4 regions of the Pantoea dispersa genome follow, and region 4 is predicted to be linked to each of the others. Evidence: predicted binding sites of a transcription regulator. Region 4 holds the regulator's gene; each other region holds the start of a gene.

Region 1 (7,356 bases), 1.6 Mb from region 4:
ACGCGCAGGCAGTAAGGCACCTTCACGATGTATACACGGTCAAGGAAAGCTTCGTTGTTCTTGTTGTTACGGAATGTCACCCACTCTGATTCGTTGGAGTGCGCCAGAATAATGCCGTTAAACGGCAGGGCGGAAATCCCTTCGGTACCGTTATAGTTACCTTCCTGAGTGGCGGTCAGCAGCGGATGCAGCACTTTAATGGGTGCTTTGAACATCTCCACGAATTCCATGATGCCCTGATTGGCGCGGCACAGCGCACCTGAATAGCCGTAGGCATCCGGATCGTTCTGCGCGTGGTTTTCCAGCTTACGGATATCCACTTTACCCACCAGCGCTGAAATATCCTGGTTGTTCTCATCACCCGGTTCGGTTTTGGCGATAGCCAGCTGTTCCAGAATTGACGGCCACACTTTCACCACTTTGAAGCGGGTGATGTCGCCGCCAAAGTCATGCAACCGTTTTGCCGCCCACGGCGACATAATGGTGCCAAGGTAACGCCGCGGCACGCCGTACTCTTTTTCCAGAATATTGGCGTCTTCCTGCGGATTAAACAGGCACAGCGGATGGTCATTGACCGGGCTGCGTTCACCGTCGGCACTCAGCACATAGATCGGCACGCGCTGCATCAGCGCTTTAAGCCGTTCGGCCAGCGAGGATTTACCGCCGCCCACCGGGCCGAGCAGGTACAGAATCTGTTTCTTCTCCTCCAGCCCCTGCGCGGCGTGTTTCAGGTAGGAGACGATCTGCTCAATCGCTTCCTCCATACCGTAAAACTCTTCAAAGGCCGGGTAGCGTCCGATGACGCGGTTCGAGAAGATACGGGAAAGGCGAGGCTCCTGGGCAGTATCGACCATCACAGGCTCACCGATGGCCATCAATAGTCGTTCTGCCGCGTTGGCGTATGCACTGCGATCCTGCTTACAGATGGTGAGGAATTCCTGCAGTGTGAACTCTTCGTCCTTGGCAGCTTCATAACGCTGACGATAGTGATCGAATATATTCATAGCGATGCCCGTCCTTTCGTTTTTAGCACAGGTAAAGGAGCGTAATAAGATGCTCTTGCAGCTCCCGGAAGATATTCTTTATTGAGTACAGCAACCCTTATGCCAACCTGACGATTTTTTATCGGGATTCACAATTCTTATGGTTACTCTGCTCGTACAAAAAATTCTCGTCTTACTTTTACTGTAGAAGGCAATCAGAAAAATTGCTCCGTCTTTTCTCCTTATTTAGCGATATATCAATAACAAAGTCTCATAAGCGCTAAGGCCGTCACGCCCTTGCGGCAACAGGTGCGCTGCGTCTCAGACGCTTCTGACAGGATAAAAAGGAAATCAACATTAAAAGTTAAACCAGTGGCAAAATTTGGTTAGACTCTGCGTGTGATTGTTATATTAATGGAATGAATAAATTGTGAACCATTTCAAACTTAAAGCGCTTGCTCTGATGTGTCCTTGCTATTTTGCGGCGTTCAGCACTTACGCTGAACCCTTGTCACTTGGGGCTTCGGTTATTTATGCCCAGTCGCCGTACCGCGGCGGCCAGGACCGTTATCTGCCGATCCCGGTCATCAATTATGAGGGGGAAAACTTTTGGTTCCGCAGCCTGCAGGGCGGTTATTACCTGTGGAAAGACCCGCAGAATCAGCTGTCGTTAACGCTGCTGGGCTCGCCGCAGCAGTATGACCCGAAAGATAACGATCTGGGCGATATGAAAGGGCTGGACAAGCGTCGCATGACGCTGATGGCCGGCGCGACTTATCGTCACGTTGCTGACTGGGGGATTGTGCGTACCGCGCTGCTGGGCGATGTGCTGAATAACAGCAACGGCATGATTTGGGACCTGACCTACCTGTACCGCTTTGATTTCGGCGCGTTCAGCCTGACGCCGGGCATTGGCGCAATGTGGAACAGTGCCAACCAAAACCGCTATTACTACGGCGTTTCCGGCCACGAAAGCGCGCGTACCGGCATCGATCGCTATCACCCGGACGACAGCTGGTCGCCTTACGTCGAGATGAACGCCAGCTACCAGATCAGCGAGAGCTGGAACGCCAGCCTGTCAGGCCGTTACACCCGCTTCGCCAGTGAAATCAAAGACAGTCCGATGGTAGATAAAGACGGTCAGTTTACGCTGTGGACCGGCGTCAGCTACAGCTTCTGATGACCGCACGAACGCCTCATAATGAGGCGTTTTTGTTACCTTGCACCAATATTGCGCCCCGTAATGGCGCAACAGGAGGTGAGATGAAGACGATTCAGTTTAACGACGATACGCCGTTACCGGCTATCGGCCAGGGCACCTGGTATATGGGCGAAAATCCGGCACAGCGGGCGCAGGAAATCGCTGCGCTGCAGGCTGGACTGGACGCCGGACTGAAACTGATCGATACCGCTGAGATGTATGCCGAAGGCGGCGCGGAAGAGGTGGTCGGCGCAGCGCTGCGCGGACGGCGCGATCAAGCCTGGCTGGTATCAAAAGTTTACCCGTGGAACGCCGGTGAGGTCGATGCGATTGACGCCTGTGAGCGCAGTCTGCGCCGTCTGCAGACGGACTATCTCGATCTTTATCTGTTGCACTGGCGCGGTAATGTACCGCTGGAAGAGACCGTGCGCGCCATGCAAACGCTGCAGCAGCAGGGCAAAATTCGCCACTGGGGCGTCTCCAATTTTGATAGCGACGATCTGCAGGAGCTGTGGAGTGAAGCCGGTGGTATGGGCTGCGCGACTAATCAGGTGCTGTACCATCTGGCTTCACGCGGTATTGAATTCGATTTACTGCCGCTCTGTCAGCAGCACCATACGCCCGTCATGGCTTACTGTCCGCTGGCGCAGGCCGGACGGCTGCGTCAGGCGCTGTTTGACGATGCGACTCTGCAGCAGATTGCACAACAGAAGGGCATCAGCATCGCTCAGTTGCTGCTTAGCTGGGTGATTCGCCAGCCGGGCGTAATGGCCATTCCCAAGGCGGGCAGCGTGGCGCACGTGCAGGAGAATGCGGCGGCCCTGAATATCACCCTGACCAGCGATGAGCTGGCGCTGCTGGATCGCGCTTTTCCGCCGCCGCAGCACAAACTGGCGCTGGATGTGGTGTAAACGGCGCGCACGCGCCGTTCAGCATTACTTATTGCGGATTCTCAGCGTGACGCCAAGGCGGGCAGGGGTTTCTCCGGCACTTTTCATCGGCTTGTTAATCCGCGCCGTCTCCACGCACACCATGGTTTTATAACCATCATTAGGCATATCGGCCATGCTGCAGGATAGTTCCGGGCCAGGATTCCAGGTGACAACGTCACTTTGATAATGGTGGTAGACTTCAATCTGTCGTTTACCGGCGCGATCGTGAATCACGCTGCAGTCTTCCGCTGCGGTATGAATGCGATCAACCCGATCGGGATAGGTTTGTTTACCGTCCGCTGCGCTGCCGATGGCATTGTCCTGCACCTTATCGATGTAGCTGTTGCCGAGCCCGCTGACTTCAACCTGCGCAATGTCCGCCACCTGAAAATAGCTGTGCAGCGCGGCAGTGGCTTCATAATCGCCCCAGGCTTCCAGCTCAATCTCACAGTGTTCAGCAATGCGGAAGCGCGCCAGCAGTGTGAAATCGTGCGGCCACAGTTTTTTCGTTTGTGCATTACTTTCCAGCGTGAACGTCAACATTACCGCATCTTCGTTCTCATCATGCGCCGTCAGCGTCCACGGCTGATTACGGGCAAAGCCATGCGCAGGTTCACCTGCCGGACCAAACCACGGCCAGCAGACCGGCACGCCGCCGCGAATGGCTTTGCCGCTGATGAACGGCGTCTTGTCGCTGAGCCAGATGGCGGGCTGCTGACCGGCCGGCTGCCATGCCAGCAGGTGCGCACCCTGCAGGGCAATGGCGGCGCGTACTTTCGGATGGCTGATCACCAGAATCGGCAATTCACCCATCTGACGCTGCGACAGGTAAGGGGTGATCTGCGTCACCACGGGCAAGTTAAAGAGCGAATTGTGCATTGTCAGACCTTCTCTCATCCAATCGAAAAAAAAGGGGCGACCGAAGTCACCCCTTGTCTGTTTAGCTGGTTAGCTTACTTAGCAGCAACCAGTGCAATCAGATCCAGAACCTTGTTGGAGTAACCGGTTTCGTTATCGTACCAGGAAACCAGTTTCACAAAGTTGTCGTTCAGAGCGATACCGGCTTTCGCGTCGAACACGGAAGTCAGCGTTTCGCCGTTGAAGTCGGTAGAAACCACGTCGTCTTCGATGTAGCCCAGCACGTCTTTCATGTCACCTTCAGCAGCGGCTTTGATGGCTGCACAGATGTCTTTATAAGACGCTGGTTTTTCCAGACGAACGGTCAGGTCAACCACAGACACGTTTGGCGTTGGTACGCGGAACGCCATACCGGTCAGTTTACCGTTCAGCTCTGGCAGAACTTTGCCTACTGCTTTCGCTGCGCCAGTAGAAGATGGGATGATGTTCTGCGCTGCACCGCGGCCGCCGCGCCAGTCTTTGTGAGACGGGCCATCAACGGTTTTCTGGGTGGCGGTGGTGGCGTGAACAGTGGTCATCAGACCTTCAACGATACCGAACTTGTCGTTGATTACTTTAGCCAGCGGTGCCAGGCAGTTGGTGGTGCAGGAAGCGTTAGACACGATGTCCTGGCCGGCATATTTGTCGAAGTTGGCACCACGAACGAACATTGGGGTGTCATCTTTAGACGGGCCAGTCAGAACCACTTTCTTCGCGCCGGCAGTGATGTGTTTACGTGCGGTTTCGTCGGTCAGGAAGATACCGGTTGCTTCAGCAACAACGTCAACGCCCACTTCGTCCCATTTCAGGTTAGCCGGGTCTTTCTCAGCGGTAACACGGATTTTTTTACCGTTAACGATCAGCGCGCCATCTTTCACTTCTACGGTGCCGTCGAAACGACCGTGTGTAGAGTCATACTTCAGCATGTAAGCCATGTAATCGGCGTCGAGCAGGTCGTTGATCGCGACGATTTCGATGTCAGAACGCTGCTGAGCAGCACGGAAAACGATGCGACCGATACGGCCAAAACCGTTGATACCTACTTTGATAGTCATATATTCCACCAGCTATTTGTTAGTGAATAAAAGGTTGGCTGTAAAATTACAAAAACCTTACCAGGCGTCAAGCGGAATCGTGTCAATTGTTGCGACAGGTCAATTCCAGCGCCAGGAATAATTGGGTGCGCAAACGCTTGCGCAGCGCCCTTATTGCGCACCTATCTTACGCCGAATGCAGACTAAAAAGGGATGACTGTTGCAAAGAGTGATCGTCATCACAAAATTGCGCAGTGCTGGTCGGGGCAAAAGCATCCGCACGAAAAAAGACCCGGAAGATGTTGTTCGTTTGTTAGAATACTAGACGATTTTTACAGAATGACACTCCGGAACTCAAAATGGCTAAAGACACCGCACCCGAGGCAAAAATTGCCCAGCTGTCGGAAATGCAGCGCTACGTCACTCAGCATCGTGGAACCGAACCGCCTTTCACCGGCGCGCTGTTGCACAACAAGCAGGAGGGCATCTATCACTGCCTGGTCTGCAACGCACCGCTGTTTCTCTCCGAAACCAAGTATGACTCCGGCTGCGGCTGGCCGAGCTTTTACCAGCCGTATAACGATGAAGCTATCCGCTATCTGGAAGATGACTCGCACGGTATGCACCGCGTCGAAATCCGCTGCGGTAACTGCGACGCCCATCTGGGCCACGTCTTCCCGGATGGCCCGCAGCCAACCGGTGAGCGCTATTGTGTCAACTCAGCGTCGCTGAACTTTACCGACGAGCAGGGCAATCAGCACGAGGGCTGAGCATGAAGCAGGAACTGGAAGCAATGCTGGCGGCGATGACGCCGGAAGTCTACGAGCGCCTCGCCACTGCGGTGGAAACCGGCAAGTGGCCAGACGGCGTGGCGCTGACGCAGGATCAGAAAGAAAACTGCCTGCAGCTGGTGATGCTGTGGCAGGCGCGGCACAACGACGAACCGCAGCACATGACCATCGGTAAAGGCGGCGAGATGGTGATGAAGTCGAAAAAACAGCTGAAGGAAGAGTGGGGAATCGAGTCCGACGTGACGCGCATCAACCTGCATTAACCGGCTGCAGGGCTGGAGAGTTCCAGCCCTGATTTTCAGATAATGACCGCACCCTGCGCCTGCATCTGCGCGATCGCGATCTCGCTGTCGTCCGGATTGAGATTGACGCCACGGCAGCCTTCCTGCACCACCTCAACGTGATATCCCAGTTCCAGCGCATCCAGCACGCTGTACTTCACGCAATAATCGGTCGCCAGGCCGAGCATCACCAGGTGAGTAATGCCGCGCTCGCGCAGCCAGCTGTCGAGCTCGGTTTTGCGGCGGTGCCCGTTATCGAAAAAGGCGCTGTAGCTATCCACATCCACATCGCCGCCTTTATGGAACACCGCATCAATCAGGCTGCGATCGAGATCCGGATGGAAATCCGCGCCGTGTGAGTGCTGCACGCCGTGATCCGGCCACCATATCTGTGCCAGACCATTCAGTTCACCGAGGGTATACACCGGCTCGCCAGAGACCGAGGCAAAGCTGCCGTGATTGGCAGGATGCCAGTCCTGCAACGCCACCACGCATTCACCGCGCGCGCGGAATTCGCGTGCATAGCGATTAGCAACGGCAACCGTCTGGTCACCTTCACGCACGGCCATCGGGCCGCCGGGGCAAAAATCGTTCTGAATATCGATGATTATCAATGCCCGCTTCATGGGATTTTGCTCCGTATCAGTCTTCGGTCAGTTCGCCACGTAAATTCTGCTGCATTTTGGCACGAATTTCAGCGCTGGTGAGGTTCTGGCTTAACAAAAAGTGCAGTTTAGTCAGGGTGGCCTCGACGGTGAGATCAAAACCACTGATCACGCCGGCGTGTTCCAGTGCGTTGCCGGTGGCGTAACCGCCCATGTTGACCTTGCCGGACATGCACTGCGTCAGGTTCACCACCACAATGCCGCGCTCGCTGGCCTGCTGCAGTTCGGCAAGAAACTCGGCGTTTTGTGGCGCGTTGCCCACACCGTAAGATCGCAGAATCAGCGCTTTGACCGGCTGACGCAGGAAATTGCGCACCACGTCGGCAGAGATGCCTGGATAGATGGTCACCACGCCAATCGGCTGAGGCGTGATCGGATGGACGATCAGCTCACCGCTGCCGCGCGGTGCCGGCGGCGTATTAAGACGGCGAATATGGATGCCCGCTTCCAGCAGCGGCGACAGGTTCGGTGAGGCAAACGCATTAAAACCGTCGGCGTGGGCTTTGGTGGTGCGGTTACCGCGGAACAGCGTGTTGTTGAAGAACAACGCCACTTCATTAATCGGATAGTTG
Region 2 (7,356 bases), 190 kb from region 4:
CGCTGAAGCCCAGCTTGTTGAGATTATCGACCGTAGCCGCGTAGTCTTTCTGATCGCGGTTCGAGACGTAGAACATGGTGCCGCCGTGGCTATTCACGTAGTTGGCAAATTCGACGGCACCGGGCACCGCGGTCGCCTGACGCGCCTGCGTCCACGCTGACCAGGTTTTACCGGAGAACGGCTGGCCGTTTTTTGCCTGCCACGCGCTGTAAGCGCTGTTATCGATCATGGTTTCATCCAGATCAACAATCACCGCTTTGGGTTTGCCGGTAAGCGAAGGAGCGTTATCAAACGCCATGCGTGCCGTGTTGAACGCCTGCCAGCTCAGCGCCTGATACTCGCCAGACTGCTGGAACCAGTTGACTGCCAGCACCGACTGCTGACCGAGTTGCTGCTGAGCCTGCTGTTTTTGCGGTTGGGCACAGCCGGTGAGCGTCAGGGCAATCAGGCCCGCCGCGGCCAGCCAGGTGGTGTTTTTCATCATGTCGTCCTTAAGTGATTATGGTCAGTTTTTGTAAAGCTTTAAAAATGTAGCAGTTAACGTAAGCTGTGGGCAGAGGAAAACCGGGGTCAGGTCACAGGAGACACTTATGGATAATCGCGGGCCGCGCTCGGCGCTGCTTGAGAGTCAACGCTGGCTGGAGTATGCCTTTCAGCCTGCCGGTCAGCCGGCACCGGCCGCTGCGGCCTACGGACAGCAGCGGCACAGCGCAAAAGTGGTGCTGGCCGGGCAAAACCGGCCGCCGAAAAGTTGTGAATCCGATGGGGTGATCAGTGACGATCATCAGCCGGTTGCGGTTTACACCGCTGACTGTCTGCCGGTGCTGTTTGCCGATGTGAAAACGCATCAGGTGGCGGCGGTGCATGCCGGCTTGCAGGGTACGCTCGGCGGCGTGCTGAGCAGTGCCCTCGATCAGCTGCTGGCGGGTGGCGCGACACCGGCATCCCTGCTGGTGGCGATCGGTCCGGCGATCGGCCCGTGCTGCTATGAGCTGGGCGTCGATCGCATCGCACAGATGCAGCAGCGCCCGGACCTGCCGGCGCTACGCTGGTCACAGCAACAGCCGCACAACCCGCAGGCAATCCGACCTCAGGCACAGGCGCATCATCAGGGAGTATGGTTTGATTTGCCTCAGCTGGCGCAGGGCCTGCTGTTACAGCGCGGCATCCCGGCGGCGCAGATTGATCGCCTAGCGGTGTGTACTTATTGCATGGCAGAGGCGGGTTCGAGCTATCGCTATAACACCCATTTTGACAGCGGCTATCAGTCACGTTTCTCGTGGATTCGCCGCCGCGCGTAAGCACGCTTCACCTCCCTGTGAAGCGCGGGCGTTAGTGAATGATGGCGTTGAGCGCCAGCACACCGGCGAGGCCGAGGATGGAGATCAGCGTTTCCATTACCGTCCAGGTTTTCAGCGTTTCAACCACGCTCAGGTTGAAATAGCCTTTGAACAGCCAGAAACCCGGATCGTTCACGTGCGAGGCGATCACGCTGCCTGAACCGACCGCCAGCACCATCAGCGCCGGATCGGTATGGGTAGCGGCAATGATCGGCGTCACGATGCCGGCGGTGGTGATCGCCGCGACCGTGGCCGATCCCAGCGCGATGCGCAGCATTGCCGCCACCGTCCAGCACATCAGCAGCGGTGACAGCGACGATCCTTTCATCAGATCGGCGATGTAATTACCGACACCGCTATCCACCAGCACCTGCTTAAAGGCGCCGCCGCCGGCAATGATAAAGACGATCATGGCGATGGCGGCAATCGAATCGCCACACATATCCATCACCTGCTCCATTTTGCGCCCGTTGCGCAGACCGAGGGTGAACACCGCAATTACCACGGCGATAAACAGCGCCACCGCCGGGTTGCCGATAAATTCAAAGAACTGGCGCAGCGCATTCTCTTTCGGCATCGTCAGTTCGCAGACTGCCGCAATCGCCATCAGCACCACCGGAATCACTGCAGCAAAGATGCTGATAAAGAAGCCCGGCATCTCCTCTTCGGTGAAAATTTTAGGGTTATACAGCCCTTCCGGCGGCGACTTTTCGAAGCTTTTGAGGAATTTTGAGAAGATCGGGCCGGCAATGATCACTGTCGGGATGGTAATGATTAAGCCGTACAACAGCGTGGTGCCGAGATTGGCACCAAAAATAGTGGCAATGGCGGTTGGGCCGGGATGCGGCGGCAGGAAGCAGTGCGTCACCGACAGCGCTGCCACCATCGGCACGCCGACGTACAGCAGCGGCAGTCCGGCCGCCGCAACGATGGTGAACACCAGCGGCAGCAACAGTACGAAGCCGACTTCGTAGAACATCGCCAGACCGACGATCAGTCCGGTGACCACCAGCGCCCACTGCAGCCGCTGTTTACCGAACGCGGCAATCAGCGTGGTGGCCACCCGCTGGGCAGCGCCGGTATCGGACACCAGCCGCCCAAGCATGGCACCAAAGCCGAGGATCATCGCCAGGCCACCGAGCGTGGAACCAATGCCTTTCTGAATCGAGGCCATCACATTGAGCGGCGTCATGCCTTCGGCGATACCTACCACCGCCGATACAAACACCAACGCAATGAAGCCATTGACCTTGAAGACAATCATCAGAACCAGCAGCAGTATCACACCCAGCACAATTATGGTTATTGGCATTTTTTATTATCCTTAGGAAGACAGAGGGGTGTTTAAGGTTTAGGCGCGCGCCGGCAATTACGCCAGCCGCGCCACGGCATTACACGGCGACGCGCATACCGCCATCAACAAACAGCAGATGGCCATTGACGAAATCAGATGCGCCCGACGCCAGGAACACCGCCGCGCCAATCAGCTCTTCCGGCTTGCCCCAGCGTGCGGCCGGCGTACGTTTGGTCAGCCAGCCGGTGAAGGCCGGATCGTCAGCCAGCGTCTGGGTCATCTCAGTGACGAAATAGCCCGGTGCAATGGCGTTAACCTGAATATTGTGGCGCGCCAGCTCCACGCACATGCCGCGCGTCAGCATGGTGACGGCGCCCTTGGAGGCGGCATACGGCGTGATGGTGTCGCGGCCCAGTTCGCTCTGCATCGAGCCGATGTTGATGATTTTTCCGCGCTGACGCTGCACCATTCTTTTCGCCACGGTTTGTGACACCAGAAACACCGCTGTCTGGTTGACGGCAATCACGTCGTTCCAGTCCTGCTCGGGAAACTCGAGAAACGGCCGGCGGCGCTGAATGCCGGCATTGTTCACCAGGATATCAATCGCGCCCCACTGACTTTCAATCTCCTCGACCGCCTGCTGAACCTGCGCCGACTGCGTGACGTCAAAGGCCTTCGCCCGCGCGTGATAACCCAGCTCGCGCAGTTTCGCCGCGCCCTGCTCTGCGCCGTCCCCGGTGGTGGCGTTGATGATCACTTCCGCGCCCGCCTCCGCCAGACCGCGCGCCAGCAGAAAACCGATGCCGCGCGCCGAACCGGTGAGCAACACACGCTTGCCCGCCAGGGAAAATAGCTGACTCATACTGACTCCTTAAAACGTTAACTGGACTTTCGCCGCCCGGGTTTTATCACCGGCAAACTGCAGCGCCGCGTCGATATCCTGTAAGTCATACTCCCCGCTGAACAGCGGCAGCGGATTGACCACGCCGCGTGCCAGCCAGTCAACCGCCGTGTTGAATTCGTGGGTGAAACGGAAAGAACCGACCAGATTGATCTCTTTGGCGATCAGCGTCATCAGCGGGAAATCCGGAATGGTGCCGCCCATGCCAACCTGTACCAGCGTGCCTTTGGCGCATACCACGTCGAGACAGCGCTGCAGCGAAGACGGATGGCCGGAAGCCTCGAAAGCGACATCAAAGAAGCCTTTATCTGCAAGGTAGGGCGTGAAATCACCGTCAGCCGCGTGGATCACGCCGGTCGCGCCCATCTGCTGCGCCAGGCTGAGCGAGCGTTCGCTGATATCGCTGCAAATAATCTCCGCAGCTCCGCGGGCTTTGGCAGCGGCGGCAATCAGACAGCCAATCGGCCCGACGCCGGAAATGAACACGGTTTTGCCGCTCAGATCGCCCGCCTGCTGCGTGGCGTGGATGCACACGGCCAGCGGTTCAGCAAACACCATTACGCTGTCATCGGCCTCCTGCGGAAACGGCACACACTGCGCGCTATCGACCACTTTGTATTGCGTGAAGCCGCCATCCACGTGTGGCAGATACATGGCGCTGCCGAAAAAGCGCATTGAAGTGCAATGATTTTGCTGCTCGCGCAGACAGTATTTACAACTGCCGCACGGCTTTGAGGGATTGACCGCCACTTTTTGATTGGGCTGGAGCTGCGGATCGTCGCTCTCCACCACGTAGCCGATCACTTCATGGCCGAGGATCATCGGCATCTTCACTTCAAAGCTGCCGACTTTACCTTCCTGATAGTAGTGCAGATCGGACCCGCAGATGCCGCCGCGCGTGATGCGTACCAGCGTGCCGGTGCCGTCCCACTGCACCTGCTGCTGTGCGACGCTGACCTGTTTTTTACCGGTAATGACGCAGGATTGCGTTTCAATGTTCATTGTAGCCCCTTCAGTGCTGTAGCAATGGGGGCTATCACAGCCGGATACGGCCGGCGAAACTGTGACGAACATCACTCAACGCGATGTTACAAAACGGCTGTTACCGGGAACGTGATGCAGAGAGGCGGAAAAGCAGACGGCGGCCATTCCTGACCGCCTTAAAGAAGGATTAGCTGCCCGACATCAGGTCGTGGCTGTATTTGAACAATTCCGAATCCGAGCGCAGGCCGAGCTTTTTCAGCGCCGACTGCTTTTGTCCGCTCACGGTTTTGCGGCTGCGTTTAAACTTCACGGCAATTTGCGACACGCTGAGCCCATCCAGAAAACAGCGCACCACTTCTACTTCGCGCGGACTGAGGGTTTTCACCTTCTCGTACATATTGCCTTTGCTGGAGAGATCGAGGTTTTCGTTGATGGCGTCTTCATTCATCACGTAGAGGTTTTCCACCTCGTACGCCACTTCCTGCGACAGGAATAGCCGCCCCTGCGCCACCTGGCGAATCGCCTGGACGATCTCCTGCATATTGTGGCTTTTTCCAATAAAGCCCTTAACGCCGGCGCTCAGCACCATTTTGACAATCGCCGGACTCTCCATGGACGATGAGATCAATATCTTTTGCTGCGGATAGTGATTTCGCAGCTGTTTCACCAGGGCCAGGCCATCCAGTTCCCGCTCGCCCAGCAAAAAATCCAGCACCAGCACATCCACCGTGGTGCTGCGCAGCTGACTAAACAGTTCATTACTTGAAGACCAGGTCCCGACCAGATGAATATCGGGTTCGTGTTTCAGGCATAACTCGAAAACGGTACGAACCATCTGGTGATCATCAAGGACAGCGACACGCACCTGTTTATTATGTGCATATACCATTCTTTTATTCCTTTATTACAGTCTCAATTTTGTCCAGTACTGATAACCACACCAGTGAAAATGACCTGAAAGTATGCGCTGACCGCTGCCGGGAAAATCGCCTGCAACGGTTTAAACCAAACGTCACCAGGTTAACAAAAATTAGAATTTTGCTTACGCGTTTAACTTATTACCGCTAATTAAAAGGTAGTTTTACCGGATGAATGGACAGCAGCGGTGAGCGGCCCCGGAAAAACTGCGAAAATTCTGACGTAACTCTGTGAAAGGACCACATAAGAATTGTCTTGAAAGGTCATTTTATGGATAAACCGTTGAAATATTTGAAATCAAAGCAAAAGCAATATCTAAAAAAAACCACGAATGTTAATAATAAGTTAAACATTCGAGAATGGTCGCAAAATATCCTTAATGCGTCATTAGATCAGGCAGGCGGGATAAATCTCTTTATACTCCTTTTCCCTTATCAGCATTAATGACTTTATTTTCTTCAGGAACGCACGGTGTTTAATCCTGTTAATTTCATCCGTCTGGCGGGCGTGGTCCTGTTTATTTTTTTTGGCGGCGCGCTGCAGGCGCAGGTCAAACCATTGCAGCTTTTAGCGCGTTACGATACCGCCCAGCCCGCGCTGCAGCTGGCGGAGCCCATCTCGTCTGCCTTTCGAAATAAAGTAATTAAAGTCGCGGTGGCCGGTAAAGCACAGCCACCAATATATATGGATACCGATACGCGCCGCTTCGAAGGCCTGAGCGCCGACTACCTGTCGCTGATTCAAAGCATGCTGGAGACCAGCATTGAGCTTTATCACTTCCCCAGTCATAGCGCCGCGCAGCAGGCGGTGGTGCAAGGCGAAATGCATATGCTGGCGATTTACGTCGCCCAGCCGTCGTCACAGTCGCAGCCGCTGCTGGCCAGCGCCCCGTGGATGCTGGATTACAGCGAGATGGGACTAAAGACCGACAGCGACCTTTTTCTCAATAACGGCATGCCCGAGCAAATCGCCTGGTCAGGCACGCCGCTGCAGCGCCAGTACCTGGAAGAGACATACGAAAACGCGCAGCTGGTGCGTTTCCCGGGCTACTATGATGCCGTCGCCGCCACCGTTTATGGTCAGACGGCGCGCGTCTGGGGAAATGCGGCGACGCTGACGCACCTCAACCGCTATCTGTTTGCCAACGCGCTCACTATTCTGGCCGATGAGCATACGATTCCGCTCAACGTCGGTTTCGGCATCAGTCCGCTGTATCCTGCGCTGGCCGACGCCATCAACCAGGCGCTGCCGCAGATTCCGCTGTCTATCCGCATGCAGATTGCCAAACGCTGGCAACTCGATCCCCATCATGTACTGCAACGTAATCCGCTGGCGCTGACCGCCGACGAAGAGCAGTGGCTACAAAACAACATTCACATCGAGACCACCTTGCCGCTGGCGCAGGCACCGCTCAGCAGCCGGACGCCAGCAGAACAGTTTCGCGGTATGGCGCCGGACGTGCTGGAGCTGATCACCAGCCAGACCGGCCTGAATTTTGTAGCGCACGCCAGTCATGAACACCCCGGCGGACGTCCTTTGCCAAAGCTGTTTCCGCTGGAAATTCTGGAGCCACAGTTCGAAGCACAACCGGCTCTGATTACGCGTCCGTGGCTGGTATCGCATTGGGTGATCATTCGCAATCAGCAGCCGGGAAACATTATGGCGCGCGACACCTTTCCGTTTGGTTCGGCGCTGATGCTAAAAAATTCGCTAATGAAAAGCTGGCTGCAGGAGCACTATCCGCACCTGTCGGTCAGCGATACCGATCGTCCGCTGGATGCGCTGCGCCAGCTGCTGGCGCGCAAGGTCGATGCGGTGATCGTGCCGAAAATTTTTGCCGACTACCATCTGCGCAACCATTTTGGCAGCGGGCTGATCGTCGAGGGTACACTGGGCGCCGATCCCGCGCGCTTTGTGAT
Region 3 (7,356 bases), 530 kb from region 4:
GTTCGGGTTGCCAAGCTGACCCTGCAGGTACGCTTCGTTGGTTTTGTAGTACTGCAGGATGCCGTCCCAGGTTGCCCACTGGGTATCGGTATCGATGTTCATCTTGATCACGCCGTAGCTGATAGACTCTTCGATTTCTGCAGCAGAAGAACCAGAACCGCCGTGGAACACGAAGTCCAGCGCGTTGTGCGGCAGGCCGTGTTTCTCTGAAACGTATTTCTGCGAATCACGCAGAATGGTTGGTGTCAGTTTCACGTTGCCTGGCTTGTACACGCCGTGCACGTTACCGAAGGACGCAGCGATGGTGAAACGCGGGCTGATTTTGCTCAGCTCGGTGTAAGCGTAATCTACGTCTTCTGGCTGAGTGTACAGTGCAGAAGCGTCCATGTGGCTGTTGTCCACGCCATCTTCTTCACCACCGGTGCAGCCCAGTTCGATTTCCAGCGTCATATCCAGTTTCGCCATGCGCGCCAGATATTTAGAAGAAATCTCGATGTTCTCTTCCAGTGACTCTTCAGACAGGTCGATCATGTGTGAAGAGAACAGAGGCTTACCGGTTTTTTTGAAGTGCTCTTCGCCAGCATCCAGCAGGCCGTCGATCCACGGCAGCAGTTTCTTCGCACAGTGGTCGGTGTGCAGGATTACTGGCACGCCGTACTGTTCAGCCATCAGATGCACATGGTGTGCACCAGCGATTGCGCCGAAAATCGCAGCGCCCTGTGGTTTGTCGGTTTTGAAACCTTTACCGGCGATGAAGGCAGCACCACCGTTGGAGAACTGAACGATGACCGGCGCTTTAACTTTAGCCGCAGCTTCCAGTACCGCGTTGATGGAATCCGTGCCGACGCAGTTAACGGCTGGCAGAGCGAATTTGTTTTCTTTCGCTACTTTGAAGATTTTCTGAACGTCATCACCAGTGACAACGCCGGGTTTTACGAAATCAAAAATTTTAGACATGGTTGTGTCCTGTTTCGTTTATCGTCCACTCCCCAATGGGAATGCGATCTGTTCGCCCACAGCGGGCAAGCCTTCAGACAGCGCCGAAGCGCTGCCCCCAAAAATTACTGCTTCGCGCGCTCTTCCAGCATGGCTACTGCCGGCAGTTTTTTGCCTTCCACGAACTCGAGGAACGCACCGCCACCGGTAGAGATGTAGGAGATTTTGTCCTCGATACCGAACAGGTCGATAGCCGCCAGGGTATCACCGCCGCCGGCAACAGAGAACGCGTCGCTGTCTGCGATAGCGTTGGCAACGATTTCGGTGCCCTTACGGAAGTTCGGGAACTCAAACACGCCAACCGGACCGTTCCACAGAATGGTTTTTGCGTCTTTCAGCAGTTTCGCCATGTTCTGTGCGGTTTCGTCACCGAAGTCCATAATTTCTTCGTTATCCGCTACTTCGGAAACCTTTTTCACGGTTGCCGGGGCAGTTTCGGAGAATTCCGTGCCGACGCGTGAATCGGTCGGTACCGGAATGCCGTACTGGTCGCGCAGGCCTTTAGCGGCCTCAACGAAGTCTGGCTCGTACAGCGATTTGCCAACGTTGTTGTCGATCGCCACGAAGGTGTTAGCGATACCGCCACCGACAATCACGGTGTCAGCGATTTTCACCAGCGACTGCAGCACGTCGAATTTGGTCGACACTTTAGAACCACCTACCACGGCGACCAGTGGACGCTGTGGATTGCTCATCACTTTGCCCAGCGCTTCCAGTTCGGCAGACAGCAGCGGGCCGGCACAGGCGATAGGGGCGAATTTGCCCACGCCGTGAGTGGACGCCTGCGCGCGGTGCGCGGTGCCGAATGCATCCATGACGAACACGTCACACAGCGCGGCATATTTCTTCGACAGGGTTTCGTCGTCTTTTTTCTCGCCTTTGTTGAAGCGAACGTTTTCCAGCACCACCAGTTCACCCGCGCCCACTTCAACGCCGTCGAGGTAGTCTTTCGCCAGGGTCACGTTAGTGCCGTTCAGTTTTTCTTTCAGGTAGTTAACAACCGGCAGGAGGGAGAACTCTTCGTTGTATTCACCTTCGGTCGGGCGCCCCAGGTGAGAGGTAACCATCACTTTCGCGCCCTGTTTCAACGCCGCTTCGATGGTAGGCAGAGAAGCACGAATACGTGCATCTGACGTCACTTTCCCCTCTTTCACTGGTACGTTGAGATCGGCACGGATCAGAACGCGTTTACCAGCAAGATCCAGATCGGTCATCTTAATTACAGACATGGTGAACCCTCTCGTTGATTCTCATAAGTTTTGCCAGACGCAGTCCGCGTCTTACCTGAAACCGCTTGCGGCCATTGCTAACGTGGTGTCAATCATGCGGTTAGCAAAGCCCCATTCGTTGTCACACCAGACCAGGGTTTTGATCAGGTGGTGACCGCTGACCCGCGTTTGCGTGCCGTCCACTATGGCACTGTGCGGATCGTGGTTAAAATCTACTGAGACTAACGGTAATTCCGTATAGTCAACTATACCACGAAATGCCCCCTCTGACGCGTTTTGCAGCAACGCGTTGACCTCACACGCCTTCACCGCCTGGCGCACCGAAACGCTCAGATCAATGGCGGTCACGTTGATTGTCGGCACGCGCACCGCGATAGCCTCGAAGCGATCGTTAAATTTCGGAAAAATACGGGTAATGCCAGCGGCAAGACGCGTATCGACCGGAATGATCGACTGACTGGCGGCACGGGTACGGCGCAGGTCGCTGTGATACGCGTCAATCACCTGCTGATCGTGCATCGCCGAGTGAATGGTGGTCACGGTGCCCGACTCAATGCCAAAGGCGTCATCCAGCAGCTTGATCACCGGAATAATGCAGTTGGTGGTGCAGGATGCGTTGGAGACAATGCGGTCAGTTTGTTTAAGAGCCTGTTCGTTAACGCCGAACACTACGGTGGCATCCAAATCGTTGCCGCCGGGATGCGAGAACAACACTTTCTTCGCGCCAGCCTGCAGATGCGCTTCACCATCGTCGCGGCTGCCGTACACGCCGGTGCAGTCCAGCACGATATCGACATTCAGCTCGCGCCACGGCAACGCGGCAATCTCCGCCTGATGCAGGATACGGATGGTATCGTCACCAACCCACAGCTGCTCGCGCTCCTGGCGTACGTCAAAGGCAAAGCGGCCGTGGCTGGTGTCGTACTTCAGCAGATGCGCCATGCCAGCTGCTTCCGCCAGTTCGTTAATCGCCACTACGGTGATTTCCGCCCGGCGACCGGTTTCATACAGCGCACGCAACACGTTGCGCCCGATACGACCAAAACCATTTATTGCGATACGAATGGTCATCTCACTTCCTGCAGCCACACCTGAAAAAACGTGCCAAATACCTTGAGCGTTTCGCTGCGTTTTGTACAGGGAATTCTTGCCCGGTTACGGTTGCTGACGGAGAGCACACGGCTGCAACTGAAACGGTTCAGCGAGAATAAAGCATGGAAGGAATAACAGGAATGATTGCGATCAACTGTGCTGCTGATTATTCGATCTGCGTCACAAATTCAGGCAATGACAATTATTACTGCAGGAATAATTGAACCGTTTCAGGTTCAGGCGATAACAGGACCGTCGGTCTGCACATCGGTGTCGCGGCGCAATTTATTGCGCGTGGTTAAGCATGAGGATGGCAACAGAAATGCGCGATGAATCGCGCCGCTACAACGCGCAGCGGCGCGACGGAATACGCGAAATTACAGAATCGATTTCGCGGTTTTCACCACGTTGGCCACAGTGAAGCCGAACTCTTCGAACAGCTTCTCAGCTGGCGCTGACTCACCGAAGGTGGTCATGCCAACGATGGCACCGTGCAGGCCGGTGTATTTGAACCAGTAATCCGCAATACCGGCTTCGATAGCAACGCGTGCGCCAACTGCTTTCGGCAGCACCGACTCACGATAAGCCGCATCCTGCTTATCAAACGCATCGGTAGACGGCATGGACACCACGCGCACCTTACGACCTTCCGCGCTCAGCTGCTCGTAAGCGCCAACCGCCAGCTCAACTTCAGAACCGGTCGCGATCAGAATCAGCTCCGGCGTGCCGTCGCAATCTTTCAGCACGTAACCACCGCGCGCCACGTTAGCCAGCTGCTCAGCGCTACGATCCTGCTGCGCCAGGTTCTGACGCGAGAAGATCAGGGCTGATGGGCCGTCAACGCGCTCGATAGCGTATTTCCACGCCACCGCAGATTCCACCTGGTCACACGGACGCCACAGGCTCATGTTCGGGGTGGTGCGCAGGCTGGCCATCTGCTCAACCGGCTGGTGCGTCGGGCCATCTTCACCCAGACCGATAGAGTCGTGGGTATAAACCATCACCTGACGGATTTTCATCAGCGCCGCCATACGTGCCGCGTTACGCGCGTACTCGACGAACATCAGGAAAGTTGCGGTGTACGGCAGGAAGCCACCGTGCAGCGCAATACCGTTGGCGATGGCAGTCATACCAAACTCACGCACGCCGTAATGAATGTAGTTGCCTGCGGCATCTTCATTGATCGGCTTCGAGCCAGACCACATGGTCAGGTTGCTTGGCGCCAGGTCAGCCGAGCCGCCCAGATATTCTGGCAGCAGCTTACCGAAAGCTTCGATGGCATTCTGCGACGCTTTACGGCTGGCGATTTTTGCCGGATTAGCCTGCAGCTGCTCGATGAACTTCTGCGATTCCGCCTGCCAGTTGGCTGGCAGCTCATTGTTCACGCGGCGTTTGAACTCTGTGGCCAGTTCCGGATGCGCAGCGGCGTAAGCAGCAAACTTCTCGTCCCAGGCTTTCTCTTTCGCCTGGCCGGCTTCTTTGGCATCCCACTGTGCGTAGATTTCAGAAGGAATTTCAAATGGCGCGTAGTTCCAGCCCAGCTGTTTACGGGTCAGCGCGATTTCGTCGTCACCCAGCGGGGCACCGTGCGAATCGTGCGTACCGGCTTTGTTCGGGGAACCGAAACCGATGATGGTTTTGCACATCAGCAACGATGGCTTGTCGGTGACCGCTTTGGCTTCTTCCACCGCTTTCTTGATCGCGTCGGCGTCATGACCGTCCACGCCACGCACCACGTGCCAGCCGTAGGCTTCGAAGCGTTTGGCGGTGTCGTCGGTGAACCAGCCATCCACGTGACCGTCGATAGAGATGCCGTTGTCGTCATAGAACGCTACCAGCTTGCCGAGCTTCAGGGTACCGGCGATGGAGCACACTTCGTGTGAGATGCCTTCCATCATGCAGCCGTCGCCCATGAACACGTAAGTGTGATGGTCTACGATGTCATGGCCCGGACGGTTGAACTGCGCCGCCAGCGTGCGCTCAGCAATGGCGAAGCCCACGGCGTTCGCGATGCCCTGACCCAGTGGGCCGGTGGTGGTTTCTACGCCTGCGGTGTAGCCGTATTCCGGGTGACCTGGGGTTTTAGAGTGCAGCTGACGGAAGTTCTGCAGCTCGCTCATCGGCAGGTCATAGCCGGTGAGGTGCAGCAGGCTGTAAATCAGCATCGAGCCGTGGCCGTTGGACAGCACGAAACGGTCGCGATCTGCCCACAGCGGGTTAGTTGGATTGTGGTTCAGGAAATCACGCCACAGCACTTCAGCGATATCGGCCATGCCCATTGGGGCACCCGGATGTCCCGATTTCGCTTTCTGTACTGCATCCATACTTAACGCGCGAATGGCGTTGGCAAGCTCTTTACGAGAGGGCATCTTCTACTCCAGGTCGGATTAATGCTCCGCCACGCTTAACTGATTGTAATTAATGAGTTATAAGGCGAAGCGAGAAAAAAGTCGCACATCAATGTACATGAAAATCGGGGCAAAAGTACATGTATCAGGATGCTAAATCTGCGGTTCAGGGTTGCATTTCGGGGCCTGTCTGCTAGCCAATCCGCCCCTGGCACGCTATAACCAATGCGTTTAAACACCTGCGTGGTTTTTCAGGTGTTTGTTTTCTCTACTTGTTACTCAAAGGATGCTGATATGAAAATTCGCGCCATGGTTGTCGCGCTGGGAATGGTTTCGCTGCTGAGCGGCTGCGAAGGAATGGATAATAACGCACTGTTGCAGTCTGGCGCGCAGGCGTTTCAGGCTTACTCACTGAATGATGCCCAGGTTAAAGAGCTGAGCGATCAGTCATGTGCGCAGATGGATAAAGAGAACCAGCTGGCGCCGGCCAACAGCAGCTATCAGCAGCGGCTGAACAAAATCGCCGCCGCGCTGGGCGATAACATCAACGGCGTACCGGCCAACTACAAGGTGTATCTGACCAAAGACGTCAACGCCTGGGCGATGGCCAATGGCTGTATCCGCGTTTATAGCGGTCTGATGGATATGATGAGCGACAACGAAGTGGAAGGCGTGCTCGGCCATGAAATGGGCCACGTCGCGCTAGGCCATACGCGCAAAGCGATGCAGGTGGCTTTCGCGACCACGGCGGCACGCAACGCTGCGGCGTCGGTGGGTGGCGTGATCGGTTCGCTGTCGCAGTCACAGCTGGGCGAGATGGGCGAGAAGTTGGTTAACGCGCAGTTCTCACAGACCCAGGAGTCGCAGGCGGATGACTATTCGTACGATCTGCTGAAGAAGCGCGGCATTAATCCGCTTGGTCTGGCGACCAGCTTCGAGAAGCTGGCGAAGCTGGATCAGGGCCGTCAGAGCTCAATGTTTGACTCGCATCCGGATTCTGAGTCGCGCGCGCAGCATATTCGCGACCGCATCGCGGCGGATGGTAAGTAGTCGCCGCTCTTCCCCTCACCCCAGCCCTCTCCCGCACGCGGGAGAGGGAGCACTCCGTGCTGTTCTCACGGCCCGCTCGATCGGTTCCCTCTCCTGGGGGAGAGGGTCAGGGTGAGGGCAGCCGTCCGCACTGCTGCTTAACCTTTATTCGCCGCCTGCACGTGCAGCATATCCAGCGCCAGCGTGGCAGCGGCCAGTGAGGTCAGGTCGGCGTGATCGTAGCCCGGTGCCACTTCCACCAGATCCATCCCCACAATGTTCATACCCTGCAGGCCGCGAATCAGCTTGGTGGCTTTATCGCTGGTCAGGCCGCCAATCACTGGCGTACCGGTGCCTGGCGCGTGGGCCGGATCGAGGCAGTCGATATCAAATGTCAGGTACACCGGCAGATCGCCCACGGTGCGCTTCACTTCGGCCAGAATGTCGTCCACGCTGCGGTCATTAACCTGCGCGGCGTCCAGTACGTTGAAGCCCAGGCTCTTATCGAACTCAGTACGGATACCAATCTGCACCGAATGCTGCGGATCGATCAGCCCTTCCTGCGGCGCAGTGTAGAACATAGTGCCGTGGTCAAAAGTCGGGCCGTTGGAGTAGGTATCGGTATGCGCATCGAAGTGCACCAGCGCCATCTTGCCGAAGTG
Region 4 (7,356 bases):
TGGTGAGGCCGGCCTCACCGCTAAAGTAATATTTCCAGCCCGTGCTTTTGCACGATGTGGAGCAATTTGAGTGAAATGCCGCCCGGGCGTTTTACTCCGCTCTCCCATTTCTGCACCGTGGAAACGCTGGTGTTGAGGTAGCGGGCAAAAACGGGCTGACTCACGTTAAGGTTTTCGCGCAGCGCTTTGATATCTCCGGCCTCCAGCGCTTTAACCTCTTCCAGACAGCATTGGTCAAAATCCCGCATGCTCTGTTTATTCAGGGCTCCGGCTTCAAACAGGCCTGTTGCTGCACTGTGAATTGCCTCCAGGGCTGGGCTTTTTATTTTTTGCATGTGTATTGTCATCACAGCTCCGTTAGATCTAGCACCTGGTGCGAGAGTAATCAGATTCTTTTTTGACAGCTAGCGGGGATTGAGGTCGAAGGTGGTAACATTGCTTTTTTGCGACCTTTCTTGCTTGTCGCCCACCGACAGCACCCACTCAATTCATCTGTAATGTATGCTGCTGCTAATTGATAACTACGACTCCTTTACCTGGAATATCTACCAGTACTTCTGTGAACTGGGCGCGCAGGTGCGCGTGGTGCGCAACGATGCGATGACGCTGGAAGAGATGACGGCGCTGCCGCTGAGTCATCTGGTGATCTCGCCGGGCCCCTGCACGCCGGATCAGTCCGGCATTTCGCTCGAAGCCATTCGCCACTTTGCCGGACGGTTGCCGGTTCTCGGGGTATGCCTGGGCCATCAGGCCATCGCCCAGGCCTACGGTGCGCAGGTGGTGCGCGCGCGCAAGGTGATGCATGGCAAAACCTCTGCGGTGCAGCACACCGGCCAGGGCGTGTTCCGCAACCTGAATAATCCGCTAACCGTCACGCGCTATCACTCGCTGATTGTGGCGCGCGACACGCTGCCGCCTGAGTTTGAAGTCACCGCCTGGAGCCTGCGCGACGGCGTTGCCGATGAGATCATGGGCTTCCGCCATCGTACGCTGCCGCTCGAGGGCGTGCAGTTCCATCCGGAGAGCATTCTCAGCGAGCAGGGGCATCAGCTGCTGGCGAATTTCCTCAATACGTAACTTCCGTTTGCCATTGCATGATTTTTTATGCATATTTTGTGATTATAATTTCACATCAGCTCAACAAATAACCCGATGAGGTCATCAATGGCAGCGGAAAATCTAGCGGTAAGCCGGGAAACGTTCGATAACGTTATTTTGCCTGTTTATGCACCTGCGCAGTTTGTGCCGGTCAAAGGCAAAGGCAGCCGCGTATGGGATCAGCAGGGCAAAGAGTATATCGACTTCTCCGGTGGTATCGCGGTCACTGCGCTTGGCCATTGTCATCCGGCGCTGGTGGAAACGCTGAAAAGCCAGGGCGAAACCCTGTGGCACACCAGTAACGTGTTCACCAATGAGCCGGCGCTGCGCCTCGCCAGTAAACTGATCGCGGCGACCTTCGCCGAGCGGGTATTCTTCGGTAACTCCGGTGCCGAAGCGAACGAAGCGGCGTTCAAACTGGCGCGCTACTACGCCTGCAAAAAGCACAGCCCGTTCAAAAGCAAAATTATCGCTTTCCACAACGCCTTCCACGGCCGCACGCTGTTCACCGTCTCGGTGGGCGGTCAGCCAAAATACTCCGATGGCTTTGGCCCGAAGCCGGCGGATATCGTCCATGTGCCGTTTAACGATCTGGCCGCGGTGAAGGCGGTAATTGACGACCACACCTGCGCGATTGTGGTGGAGCCGATTCAGGGGGAAGGCGGCGTGATGCCGGCAACGCCGGAATTCATGCAGGGATTGCGTGCGCTGTGCGATCAGCACAACGCGCTGCTGGTGCTGGATGAAGTGCAGAGCGGCATGGGCCGCAGCGGTAAGCTGTTTGCTTACGAACACTATGGTATCAAGCCAGATATCATCACCACCGCTAAAGCGCTGGGCGGCGGTTTCCCGGTGAGCGCGATGCTGACCACTCATGAAATCGCCTCGGTGATGGCGCCGGGCGTGCACGGCACCACCTACGGCGGCAACCCGCTGGCCTGTGCGATTGCCGAAACCGCGCTGGATATCATCAATACGCCCGAGGTACTGAATGGTGTCGACGCGCGTCGTGAGCAGTTTGTCTCGGCGCTGCAGAAGATCAATCAGCAGTTCGATATCTTCAGTGAAATTCGGGGCAAAGGGCTGCTGCTGGGTGCCGTACTCAACGCGCAGCACGCCAGCAAAGCGCGCGATATCCTCAACGCTTCCGCCGCTGAAGGTCTGATGGTACTGACCGCCGGCAGCGATGTGATTCGCTTTGTGCCGTCGCTGGTGATTGAGCCAACCGATATCGCAGAAGGCATGGCGCGCTTCGCCCGGGCGATCGCGAAAGTCCTGAACTAACCTTTCGGCTTCAGCACGCTGAGCCAGCGGCCGTGATGCGGGCGCTGGCTCCACGCCAGTGAAGAAATGGTGTGCATCACATTGAGGTGCTGCAGAATGCGCTTCACATGCTGTTCGACAATCGTCACCGGCCCCTCATTCAGATTCTCCGGCGCTTCCAGAATATTGCTGTCGTTGCCCGGCCCGTCGTAAGCCAGCCGCTGCTGACAGCGCTGCAGCGCGATTTCACAGGACTGCAAATAGCGCTCCGCCAGCTTTGGCGTCAGCATGGTGTGCTCGCGCGCCAGAATGGTCATGGCGTTGATGTGCTCGACGATAAACTGGCTGTGAGTCACCCACAGGCGCATATCTTTCAGATACTGGAAGTTAAAGCCCGGCTCGGTGGACGCCTGGTTGAGCGAGTTAAACAGCGCGTTGTGCGCCTGGTTAACCTTGACGCGCTGATACGCCAGCTTCTCCGGCGCCTGCTCCGGACCGAGCAGCAGGCGCAGCGCCTCCTGATACGCTTCCAGCGCGTCGTGCGCGTTATTGCGCAGCAGCCCGCTCTGCCATTGCGGCCATAGCCAGATCATGCCGGCGAAGGCAATCAGGCAGCCCATCAGCGTATCCATCATGCGCGGCAGCAGAAACTGCGCGCCGTTCAGCGACAGCAGCTGCAGCGAATACACCGCCGTTACGGTAAAGCCAATCATCGACCAGCCATAATATTTACGCGTGATCAGATAGCTGGCGAGCGTGATGACCAGCATGGTCAGCAGGGCAATCGACTCCGGAACAGCAAAGCGCAGCGACGCCGCGGCGATCAGCAAGCCGGCGAAGGTGCCGAGCGCGCGGTGCTGAATGCGCACGCGCGTGGCGCTGTAGCCGTTCTGGCTGACAAACATGATGGTCATCAGAATCCAGTAGGGCTTGGGAATATTGAAGAACAGCGCCAGCGCGCTGCCGAACATCAGCATCACGGCGAAGCGCGCCGCCGTCCGCAGCGCGGCAGATTTTAGCGACAGGTAGCTGCGCAGCGCCGGCAACAGCGGCAGGCGGCGCTGGCGATCGGCCATCAGGTCGCGGGTATACAGCGGCTTCTGCGTGCGCAGCACGCGCGCAATGCGGCTGAAATGGTAGAGGCAGAAATTACCGACCGGATTATCCGGGTGCTGCCGGGCAATTTTCTCCAGCGCGCCGAGCGGCTTCTCCATGTGGAAGCGTTCCGGCAGCTGGTGATAGAGAATGGCATCGGCCAGCACGCGCAGCCGTGCCGAAATGATTTTCGCGTTCCAGCGGATCACCGCCTCGGCGTGGCTCTGCTCCACCAGCTTTTGCACCTCTTCCGGCTGGTGCAGGCTGACCGAGATGTGCTCCTGCAGATCGAGCGCAACCTGAAAGGCGCGCGTCAGGCGTTTATGACTGTTATCACGGCTGGCGGACAGCATATGCATTTGCTGGTAGCAGGTGGTGATCAGATCGACCGCTTTCTGCTGGCGCGCCAGTAGCGGCGGCAGCGCTTTTTCCGGATCGGTCAGCTGCGTCAGCAGGGTGTATTTGGCGTCGCAGTAATCGGCCAGCTCGCGGTACAGCAGGCTAAGGGTCTCGCGCATCGGCTGCTCTTTCCACAGCCAGAACCAGAACCAGTTAAACAGCCCGTACCACAGCGTCCCGCCGATATACAGCAGCGGCGGGACCCACATAGGCATACGGCCGACGAGGCTTAAGGTAAAGATGGCGGCGATCAGCGTGCCGGGCAGCAAACGGCCATGCAGCGGGCTGATTTCACCGGTCACGCCCACCAGCAGCGGTAACACCAGCAGAATCAGCGGCAGCGGCACAGCGTAAGCCGTGAGGTACTGAATCAGAAAACTGCCGCTGGCGAACAGTGCGCCGCCGACAATCAGCCGTTTGAAGAACCGCTTGTGTGGCGTATCCAGACCGGCGATGTTGCAGCAGGCCGGCACCAGGGAGAACAGCAGCCCTTTTTGCAGATCGCCAAACAGCCAGCCGAGCGCCACAGGCAGGCACAGCACCAGCGTTTGCCGCAGCGCATAGTTAACTTCCGGATGATAGATGATTCGACGCCACATCAGCTCATCGTAAACAGAAACGGCGCGATGTTGCCATCACGCCGTGGGTGAGAAGAAATCAGCGGGTGCCGTAAACGACGATGGTTTTGCCGTGTGCGGAGATCAGGTTCTGATCTTCCAGCATTTTCAGGATACGACCCACGGTTTCGCGTGAGCAGCCCACGATCTGACCAATCTCCTGACGGGTGATTTTAATCTGCATACCGTCCGGGTGGGTCATGGCATCAGGCTGTTTCGCCAGGTTGAGCAGCGTTTGCGCGATACGGCCGGTCACATCGAGGAAGGCAAGGTTGCCGACTTTTTCAGATGTTACCTGCAGGCGACGCGCCATCTGCGCCGACAGGCGCATTAAAATATCCGGATTGACCTGAATCAGCTGACGGAATTTTTTGTAGGAAATTTCAGCCACTTCGCAGGCGGTTTTCGCACGTACCCAGGCGCTACGCTCCTGGCCCTCTTCAAACAGGCCGAGCTCACCGATGAAATCCCCCTGATTGAGGTAGGAGAGAATCATCTCTTTGCCTTCTTCATCTTTAATCAGTACCGCGACGGAACCTTTCACGATGTAGTACAGCGTTTCCGCTTTCTCACCCTGATGGATGAGGGTGCTTTTGGATGGATATTTGTGAATATGGCAATGGGACAGGAACCATTCGAGTGTAGGGTCTGTTTGCGGTTTGCCGAGAACCATTCGCTATTATCCTCTGTTGTAATCGTGCCCAAAATACAGGGGGCAGTTTTCCCTGTCAGGCGGTGAAATCGTCCAGCGTTTCCCGTGAGGGACAGTTATTCGGGGGTGGATTCGTAAGCGATGCTTTTGATTCGTCCCGCTTTCGTCTTTCGTGACGAAAATATTTTCAGCACTGTTTGTAGCATAGCTTTTGCAACCTGTCTCCTGTTGTCTCGCTTCAGCAGGTGGGGGATGCGTCTGCATTGCTGTTTGTCAGGTGAAAGCGTACTCTGGCGGCAAAACCGCCGCTTCAGGAGAAAGAATAATGCAGGCACGAGTGAAATGGGTGGAAGGGCTGACCTTTCTCGGAGAATCCTCATCCGGTCATCAGGTATTAATGGACGGCAATTCCGGTGATAAAGCGCCCAGCCCGATGGAGATGGTGTTGATGGCTGCGGGCGGCTGCAGCGCGATTGACGTGGTGTCGATTCTGCAAAAGGGGCGCAACGATGTCGCCGATTGTGAAGTCAAACTGACCTCAGAACGCCGCGAAGAAGCGCCACGCATTTTTACGCATATCAATCTGCATTTTATTGTCAGCGGCAAAGCGCTGAGCGATAAAGCGGTGGCGCGCGCGGTGGATCTGTCCGCGGAGAAGTACTGCTCGGTCGCGATCATGCTGGGCAAGGGCGTCGAGATAACGCACAGCTACGAAGTCGTCGAACTGTAATCCAGCCGGGAGCGCGGCCCTGCGCTCCCGATCTCATTACCTCCCGGCGAAACTGGCGCGTTAGCCTGCGCTATTCAATGCGTTTTCCTTCAATCAACCGCTGCACCAGCGGCGTCATGATTAACTCCATCGCCAGTCCCATCTTGCCGCCCGGCACCACCAGCGTATTCATGTGGGAAATAAACGAGCCCTGGATCATCGCCAGTAAATAAGGAAAAGCGATGCCCTCCAGGCCGCGAAAATGGATCACCACAAAGCTCTCATCCAGCGACGGGATCTCACGCGCGGCAAACGGGTTCGAGGTATCCACGGTCGGCACGCGCTGGAAGTTGAGGTGCGTGCGGGAAAACTGCGGCGTGATGTAGTTGATGTAGTCTTCCATCGAACGCACCACCGAATCCATCACCGCTTCGCGCGAATGGCCGCGCTCGCTGGTGTCGCGCACCAGTTTCTGAATCCACTCCAGATTAACAATCGGTACCACGCCAACCAGCAGATCGACATGTTCCGCCACGTTATGCTGCTGCGTCACCACGCCGCCGTGCAGGCCTTCATAGAACAGCACATCGGTGTTTTCCGGCAGCGGCTGCCACGGTGTAAACGTGCCTGGCACCTGATTCCACGGCACCGCTTCATCGTAGGTGTGCAGATATTTGCGCGACTGGCCGAGTCCGCTCTGACCATAGTCGCGGAAAGTCTGCTCCAGTAGGCCGAAGTCGTTGGCTTCCGGGCCAAAGTAGCTGATGTGACGCCCGAGGTCGCGCGCCTTACGAATCGCCATGTCCATTTCCGGACGGGTATAGCGATGGAAACTGTCGCCTTCTACTTCCGCCGCGTGCAGATCCAGCTGCTGGAAAATTTTACGGAAGGCGAGACTGGTGGTGGTGGTTCCGGCGCCGCTGGAACCGGTAACGGCTATGACTGGATGCCTGGCTGACATAACAGCGCTCCCTGTGAAGTCCGGCGATGAGCATTGTTACCACGAATTGCCGCCTGACGCATTAGCCGCGAAATTCACGCCGCGGCATAATATTGACCGATTCATGCAATTCTGACCACACCAGTACCACCTCGCCCTGCTTGAGCTGGCGGCGCACGTCGGCCACTTTCTGCGTCAGGCTGCGCTCCTGCTCGCCATAATCGGTGCCTTCACGCAGCACAAAACTTTCTATCAGGTTTTCCAGCGTTGTCGGGTCGAGTTCTTGCCAGGGAATAATCACAATTACATATCCAGATAAGTTGAGAGCCAGTCCGGCACGCGCTGCTCCAGCCACATTTTGGGTCGCAGCAGGCTGCCGCTCACGAAGCCGACGTGACCGCCTTGCTGCGTCAGCTGATACTCAATTGTGGCAGACAACTGCTGCGGCTGCGGGATCACCGCATCGGTCATAAAGGGATCATCTTTAGCATGGATGATCAGCAGCGGCTTGCGCACGCCGGTCAGCAATGGCATGGCGCTGGCGCGCTGATAATAGTCGCGCGCATCAATAAAACCGTGGGCG

Evidence for each region. The regulator CRP, encoded in region 4, controls carbon source genes, mostly activating them, when cyclic AMP is high. The targets are predictions, from matches to a motif close to ATGTGANNNNNNTCACAT.
Region 1: the regulator CRP is predicted to act here: its motif matches at 5,275-5,292, upstream of msrB (peptide-methionine (R)-S-oxide reductase MsrB).
Region 2: the regulator CRP is predicted to act here: its motif matches at 4,597-4,614, upstream of idnD (L-idonate 5-dehydrogenase).
Region 3: the regulator CRP is predicted to act here: its motif matches at 3,486-3,503, upstream of epd (erythrose-4-phosphate dehydrogenase).

Annotation. Positions count from the first base shown of each region.
Region 1 is NZ_CP082346.1:1,868,810-1,876,165, forward strand. Features, by position in the region: gene yeaG (protein kinase YeaG) at 1-1,004, opposite strand, end outside; gene K7H94_RS08615 (MipA/OmpV family protein) at 1,414-2,163, shown strand; gene K7H94_RS08620 (aldo/keto reductase) at 2,247-3,095, shown strand; gene K7H94_RS08625 (D-hexose-6-phosphate mutarotase) at 3,120-3,995, opposite strand; gene gapA (glyceraldehyde-3-phosphate dehydrogenase) at 4,070-5,068, opposite strand; gene msrB (peptide-methionine (R)-S-oxide reductase MsrB) at 5,407-5,817, shown strand; gene K7H94_RS08640 (YeaC family protein) at 5,820-6,101, shown strand; gene pncA (bifunctional nicotinamidase/pyrazinamidase) at 6,137-6,745, opposite strand; gene ansA (asparaginase) at 6,762-7,356, opposite strand, start outside.
Region 2 is NZ_CP082346.1:477,300-484,655, reverse strand. Features, by position in the region: gene K7H94_RS02340 (5'-nucleotidase, lipoprotein e(P4) family) at 1-481, opposite strand, end outside; gene K7H94_RS02335 (purine nucleoside phosphorylase YfiH/LACC1 family protein) at 591-1,301, shown strand; gene K7H94_RS02330 (gluconate:H+ symporter) at 1,333-2,652, opposite strand; gene idnO (gluconate 5-dehydrogenase) at 2,732-3,496, opposite strand; gene idnD (L-idonate 5-dehydrogenase) at 3,506-4,537, opposite strand; gene K7H94_RS02315 (response regulator) at 4,707-5,408, opposite strand; gene K7H94_RS02310 (ATP-binding protein) at 5,909-7,356, shown strand, end outside.
Region 3 is NZ_CP082346.1:818,424-825,779, reverse strand. Features, by position in the region: gene fbaA (class II fructose-bisphosphate aldolase) at 1-957, opposite strand, end outside; gene pgk (phosphoglycerate kinase) at 1,062-2,225, opposite strand; gene epd (erythrose-4-phosphate dehydrogenase) at 2,277-3,296, opposite strand; gene tkt (transketolase) at 3,695-5,686, opposite strand; gene loiP (metalloprotease LoiP) at 5,960-6,715, shown strand; gene speB (agmatinase) at 6,853-7,356, opposite strand, start outside.
Region 4 is NZ_CP082346.1:291,258-298,613, forward strand. Features, by position in the region: gene K7H94_RS01285 (putative adenosine monophosphate-protein transferase Fic) at 1-29, shown strand, start outside; gene K7H94_RS01290 (helix-turn-helix domain-containing protein) at 21-347, opposite strand; gene K7H94_RS01295 (aminodeoxychorismate synthase component II) at 502-1,077, shown strand; gene argD (bifunctional acetylornithine/succinyldiaminopimelate transaminase) at 1,165-2,382, shown strand; gene K7H94_RS01305 (YccS/YhfK family putative transporter) at 2,379-4,454, opposite strand; gene crp (cAMP-activated global transcriptional regulator CRP) at 4,513-5,145, opposite strand; gene K7H94_RS01315 (OsmC family protein) at 5,450-5,854, shown strand; gene K7H94_RS01320 (phosphoribulokinase) at 5,925-6,794, opposite strand; gene K7H94_RS01325 (YheU family protein) at 6,856-7,074, opposite strand; gene K7H94_RS01330 (hydrolase) at 7,077-7,356, opposite strand, start outside.